3 regions of the Parabacteroides sp. FAFU027 genome follow, and region 2 is predicted to be linked to each of the others. Evidence: riboswitches for the same ligand, from Rfam matches in the RefSeq annotation. Region 2 holds a riboswitch; each other region holds the start of a gene.
The links. A riboswitch is a leader RNA that binds a small molecule or an ion and turns the genes downstream of it on or off. The one in region 2 is predicted to bind thiamine pyrophosphate.
Positions count from the first base shown of each region.

Region 1 (2,273 bases), on a different contig from region 2:
CAAATCATCGCTGTGCCCAACCATGCAATTTGAGCAGCACCAATTGCCGATGTGATGTGGTCGTAGCCCGGTGCGATATCGGTAGTCAAAGGGCCGAGGGTGTAGAACGGAGCGCCGTGGCAGGTCTTCTTCTGCAAGTCCATATTCTCCTGAATCTTATTCATTGGCACGTGACCCGGACCTTCGATAATTACCTGCACATTGTGTTTCCATGCCTTTTCGGTCAGTTCACCCAACACTTCGAGCTCTGCAAACTGCAAAGCATCGTTCGCATCGTGGATGGAACCAGGACGCATGCCGTCACCGAGTGAAACCGCCACGTCATAGGCTTTCAGGATTTCGCAGATTTCATCAAAGTGAGTGTAGAGGAAATTCTCGGTATTGTGTACTTTGCACCATTTGGTCAGGATAGAACCTCCGCGCGAAACGATACCGGTGAGGCGGTTGCTCAATAAAGAAGCATGTTTCAGCAATACACCCGCATGGATGGTAAAGTAGTCCACACCCTGCTCGCACTGCTCGATGAGCGTGTCGCGATAGATTTCCCAGTTGAGGTCTTCCACCTTGCCGTCCACCTTCTCCAATGCCTGATAGATAGGTACGGTTCCCACCGGTACCGGACAGTTGCGGATAATCCATTCGCGGGTTTCATGGATATTGGCCCCGGTAGAGAGGTCCATCAGGGTATCGCCACCCCATTTGCAGCTCCATACGGCTTTCTCCACCTCTTCATCGATGCTTGATGACATCGCGGAGTTTCCGATATTGGTATTGAGTTTCACCAGGAAGTGGGTTCCGATGATCATCGGTTCGGCTTCGGGGTGGTTGATGTTGGCAGGGATGATGGCGCGTCCGGCAGCTACCTCCTGACGCACAAACTCCGGCGTGATGTGGCTTTCGATACCCAATGCCTCAATCATCTGGTTTTCGCGGATAGCCACGTATTCCATTTCGGGTGTGATGATGCCTTGTTTCGCGTAGTACATCTGAGTGATTTCCTTGCCGGATTTAGCACGGTAAGGCTTGCTGATGTGTTCGAAACGCAGGTGATCGAGTGAAGTGTCGGCTGCACGCATTCTTCCGTATTCCGAAGTGATGTCGGGCAATTGTTCCACATCGCCGCGTTTCACCATCCATGATTCACGCAGACGGGGAAGACCTTTTTTCAAATCTATTTCCGCTAAATCGTCAGAAAAAGGACCGCTGGTGTCGTAAACCACTACGGGAGCATTTTGTGTTACTTTGCGTTTGCCGTTTTCGATCTCGATTGTGTCGAGCAGCGTGACGCGGCGCATGGCCACGTGAATGTCGTGCATTTTTCCCGGAACATAAATCTTTTCAGAAGCCGGATAAGAGATTTTGATGTTGTTGTTCATACCGTTATCATTTAATAAAATGGGAGGGGATACGGTACATCGGACAGATGACAAAGAGAAGCTATGAATAAATTCCTACGGCGGCATTACCCGCATCAGGTTCATAGGGTATGATCTCAGCCTGTTAGTAAGGCACCCCTTTCGGTGGCAAAGGTAACGGATTTTGAACGTATCTGCAAATGAGAAAGTGATTTACAATTTAGCCAGTTACAATTTACAATTTAGGTGATACTGCTTATTCTAAATTGTCAATGGTAAATCTTTCAATTGTAAATAATATGGTCTATTCGCTCAGACAGCTTTTGGGCAGTCTGGAATTTGTGTTTGTCCCTTTGGGGTTGGTTTCTTTATGTCAGATGGTTTGAAATATGGGGAGGTTATTTCTCGCAGACTTCATCTCCTCCCTTCGGGGAGGTCGGGTGGGGTCTTATCCCCCCAAAACAGACCTTTATCGGAGGAATAACAATTCCGACGGAAATATCGTAGTGAACTATTCAAAAGGTGCTTTATCTTTGTGTCAGAATCAAACGTATAAATCCTATATTTTATGGAATCTCAATTTAGAAATGAAGACCCGGCTCCTTACGGCCGTTTCTGTGCTCCGCCTCGCCATAGACATTGCGTCGGTTCAAAGGTGTTTTTCGGAGTTGTCGTTATCGTGGCCGGTCTGTTGTTACTTGGCTTCAATACCGGACTTCTGAATGAATCGTATCGACCGGTAATCTTCTCCTGGCCCATGCTGTTGGTGGTGATTGGTGTTACCCAGATGTTTAACCGTTCCATTTTTGGAGGCACCATTTTGACGCTTATCGGTGGATTTTTCCTGATGCGAAAACTTGGCTATATCGACCCTCAGATTGCGAATCTTTACTGGCCGGTGCTGATTATTGCAGCCGG
Region 1 is NZ_JAKZKV010000001.1:517,079-519,351, reverse strand. Features, by position in the region: gene thiC (phosphomethylpyrimidine synthase ThiC) at 1-1,376, opposite strand, end outside; TPP riboswitch at 1,432-1,526, opposite strand; gene MLE17_RS02295 (LiaI-LiaF-like domain-containing protein) at 1,924-2,273, shown strand, end outside.
Region 1: another riboswitch for thiamine pyrophosphate. It lies ahead of thiC (phosphomethylpyrimidine synthase ThiC); the one in region 2 lies ahead of thiS (sulfur carrier protein ThiS).

Region 2 (2,273 bases):
GTTTGATCCGTATTTGTTGCTAATGTAATACATTTTGCATCAGACCGGTTATTGATTATGAATAATTATAGCTTTTCAAAAATGTAATCGGAATTCGGAGCATTTACATAGAAAATCCTGTTTCCGATATCCATTTGACCTAGCATAAAACGGTTGAATTAACCGTATTGTTCGATGATCTGTTTAAGTTGAGCGGCTGGCAATACACCTGATTGACGGAATACCGGTTGCCCGTCTTTAAACAGAATCAAAGTAGGGACAGATTGAATTCTATACGCCATAGATACAGCCTGGTTTTGATCCACATCCACTTTTAGGATTTGAGCAGAATCTCCGACCATCCGTTTCACCTCCTCAAGGATTGGTTTCATCATTTTACATGGTTGACACCATTCGGCATAAAAGTCCACTAATACGGGTTTACCTGAGTTGATTGCTTCTTGAAACTTATTCATAATTATTTCTCCTCGGTTTTTTTGTTGTTATTTGAATCTGATTTATTGGTAATATCACAACTGCCACCGTAACAGCCACATCCGAGGAAAAGACCGGAGACCATCCAGCCTATCATGGCTCCCCATACGGTAGAGAGAAACCAATCCTGTCGTATGGCGCATGAACCGGAGGTGCATCCGTCGAATTTCCAGTAAAGAAATCCTGCGATTGCTCCGATTGCTGTGTAGAATAACTTATTGGTGAATAACTTTTTCATATGTCATTATTTATTTTTGTTTTGGCCACATATGGAACTCGCATATGATGTTATACTCTTTGATGAGCATTAGTTCTTGCTCGTTTCATAGGATATAAATATATAAACTATTGTTTATGTAAATGAGCAAATTTTTTTATGTCTTCTTGCATTCGGAGATGCAACGGATGATGTCCATAACCTTCTCATGCTCCAATGAATAGTACATGTTGCGGCCTTCTCTTCTGAGTTTGAGGATTCCTTTGGCATGCATATCGGTCAGGTGATGAGAAATCAATGGCTGTGTGCATTGCAAAGCGCTGCAAATATCAGAAACGTTCATCTCCTGATTTTTGGACAATACGGTCAGAATCATCAGACGGTTTGCGTTTGATAATGCTTTCAGTATATAGGCTACACGTTCAAGTTCTTCTTTGCAAATACAGGGATCCATACTTTTGTTTTGAATTACACTGCAAATATATAAATGTATATTGATGTACGATGTATTTTGGCGGTTAAATAATGTTGTAGGGTGGTTTGTGTTTTATAATCGGTTGATAGCTAAGAGGTTTATTTGGAGCTGTAATTTGATTATTCAGGATAATATTTATAAATAAATTTCAGGGACTAAATTCGGGGCTGAATGAAAAAATCATTTACCTTTGTGGCGAAAACTTTAGGGGTGCCCCTTAAAAGGCTGAGATTATACCCTTCGAACCTGAACAGGATAATACCTGCGTAAGGAAAAAGTTGAGGACTTCCTGTATCTTCTCATTTTTCAGATTCGTTCCCCTAAAGTTTATTGTATCACCTTTTAATTCATACTGTTATGAAGGTATATGTAAACAATGAACCGCGGGAGATTACCGAACAAACCTTCCTTATTTCTCTATTATCCGAACTTAATTTGTCCGAAACAAAGGGCATTGCTGTGGCTGTGAACGATGAAATCGTTTTTCGTCAAAACTGGCCTTTCGTTACTCTTCAGGAAAACGATAAACTGACTGTTATTCGCGCCACGCAGGGGGGGTGAGACGATTTACCATTTAGCAGATTTACTATTTACAATTTAAAGGGAATATAAAGAGAAAAGCTCTGCTGGTTCTTCGTCCTTTTGTCTAATCTCTTGACATATTTCCTCCTTTAACTTCAAAATAACAATCACAATGAAACCATTAGTTATAGCCGGGAAGACTTTCGGCTCAAGATTATTCACCGGTACCGGAAAATTCAGTTCGTCACAAATCATGGAAGAGGCGTTAGTTGCTTCGGGAAGTGAGTTGGTAACCGTAGCACTCAAACGAGTTGATACCGGTAACGAACAGGATGATATTCTCTCACACCTTAATCATCCACAGATCAATCTGTTGCCGAATACTTCCGGTGTGCGAAATGCCAAAGAGGCAGTCTTTGCAGCCCGTATGGCGCGTGAAGCGCTGGGAACCAACTGGGTGAAACTGGAAATTCACCCCGATCCGAAATACCTGTTACCTGATCCTATTGAAACACTTAAAGCTACTGAAGAGCTGGCTAAAGAGGGTTTTGTGGTTATGCCGTATATTCATGCCGATCCTGTTTT
Region 2 is NZ_JAKZKV010000013.1:56,459-58,731, reverse strand. Features, by position in the region: gene trxA (thioredoxin) at 159-455, opposite strand; gene MLE17_RS16205 (hypothetical protein) at 458-712, opposite strand; gene MLE17_RS16200 (ArsR/SmtB family transcription factor) at 849-1,145, opposite strand; TPP riboswitch at 1,363-1,457, shown strand; gene thiS (sulfur carrier protein ThiS) at 1,524-1,727, shown strand; gene MLE17_RS16190 (thiazole synthase) at 1,861-2,273, shown strand, end outside.

Region 3 (2,273 bases), on a different contig from region 2:
CATTGAGATAATACTCCTGTGTTGTTTCACCTTCCGGTTCCAGAAAAAGCTGATGTTGTGTTTTATCTGCAAAAGTGACAATCTTGGTTTCGATACTCGGACAGTAACGCGGTCCGATACTTTGGATTTGTCCGTTGTATAACGGAGAATCCACTAATCCGCTTCGTAGAACTTCATGCGTTTGTTCATTGGTGTACATGGTCCAACAGCTAAGCTGGCACAATGTTTTAGGTGCATGATTCATATAAGAGAATTTGTGGAAATCAAAATCTCCTATCTGTTCTTCGGTCATGCTGAAATCAACGCTTCTACCGTCAATACGAACCGGAGTTCCGGTTTTCATACGGTCAGTTGCAATTCCGGCTTCTTTGAGTTGTTCGGTAATTCCATAAGAAGCAGGTTCTGCAATACGTCCACCGCGAAGTTGTGTTTTACCGATGTGCATCAAACCATTCAGAAAAGTTCCTGTGGTAATGACCACCGTTTTTGCATAGAAAGTAACGTCCATTCCGGAAATTACACCCTGTACCTGGCCATCCTTGATGATAAGCTGTTTTACAAAATCCTGCCAGATATCCAGATTATTGGTGTTTTCAAGAATACCTCTCCATTCGTTGATAAACTTAGCGCGGTCGCTTTGAGCACGGGGGCTCCACATCGCAGGTCCTTTGGAGCGGTTAAGCATTCGGAATTGAATAGCCGTTTTATCCGTTACAATTCCCATACCCCCACCCAGGGCATCTATTTCGCGTACAATTTGTCCTTTGGCAATACCACCAACCGCAGGGTTGCAGCTCATTTGAGCTATCTTGTTCATGTCCATCGTTATGAGGACGGTCTTTGAACCCAGGTTGGCAGCAGCGGCGGCAGCTTCGCATCCCGCGTGTCCTGCGCCGATTACTATAACATCGTATTTAAAATCCATTGAATGAGTTATTTTGTGCAAAGATAGCGGTTTGAGTTTTAATCCTCAGGCAGATAATTCAAAATATAACCATTATGGTTTAAGGGAATGGCCCATTTTATAGTTTGTTGAAAGATATTCGGATTTGCAGGGGTTATTTCTATCTTTGCACTCTGATTCCGTACTTATTTCTGGGGTGCTTTAAATCAAAGCTGAGAAGATACCCATAGTACCTGATCCGGATAATGCCGGCGAAGGGAGAAATTACACTCTCCTTCCTGATTCCAAAATCGCCTGCTTATCTGTATAATTTCCCTTTTAGAATTCAAACATTAAGGGAAAATGAAATGAATGTTCCTAATTTATAAATGACTTTTTATTATGCAAGATTTTGGTCTGTATATCATTATCACAAAACCTGAACTCTCTTACGAAGAAATAGCTAAAATATGTGTCCGCCAGAATATCCGTATGATACAATTGCGCGAGAAACATTTGACTGACCGTGAAATTATCGAAGCTGGAAAAAGAATTAAATCAATTACAGCGGGAACTAATACCTTGCTTGTTATAAACGACCGGGTTGATTTGGCGTTGGCTGCCGGAGCAGATGTATTGCACCTGGGACAGGATGATCTTCCAATTGAGGAGGCACGCAAGATTGCCGGTGACCGGTTGAAAATAGGTCTTTCGACCCACTCGATTGAGCAGGTTCGTGAAGCATTGACTCATAAACCGGATTACATTGGCTTCGGTCCTGTTTATCCAACGAATGCGAAAGCCCGTCCGGATGCTCCGGTGGGTGTGGGTATGCTGAAAGAGGTGCTCTCATTTGCTGATGTGCCTGTAGTTGCTATTGGTGGCATTTTCCCGGAAAATCTGGATGATGTGGTGGCTGCAGGGGCTAAAAATGTAGCTTTGGTGCGCCACTTCATGCAAACCACAGAAACAGAACAACGTATAGTTGAAATCAAGAAAAGCCTGACTGGAGCAAAACAGCTTTCTCTTTTCTAATTCTTAGTTTGCAGAATTCCTGTTTTTTCATTCTTATCATAGTCTGTAATCTATCATCCGGTTTTAGCTGAATCAGTTTTCTTTGGCTAAAGCCGGATGTTACATTGTCTTTTTATCATTTCGTAAGCTGAAGCGGCTGGCAATGATTTTATCAAAGTTAAATCCATCTAATATTTACCGGGTTTTAGATAAATAAATCTCCCATTTTCCCCGGTTATTTCGTTCTTCTTTACTTACTTAGCATCTGTATCATCAGTCCGTTTATTTTGCCGGAGCTACTGTAATCAGAACTGTTCGTATCGGTTTGAAGAATTTACTTTATCTCCCTGCTCACCACATTACAGGTGGAAAACTC
Region 3 is NZ_JAKZKV010000011.1:133,626-135,898, forward strand. Features, by position in the region: gene mnmG (tRNA uridine-5-carboxymethylaminomethyl(34) synthesis enzyme MnmG) at 1-925, opposite strand, end outside; TPP riboswitch at 1,087-1,181, shown strand; gene thiE (thiamine phosphate synthase) at 1,286-1,918, shown strand.
Region 3: another riboswitch for thiamine pyrophosphate. It lies ahead of thiE (thiamine phosphate synthase); the one in region 2 lies ahead of thiS (sulfur carrier protein ThiS).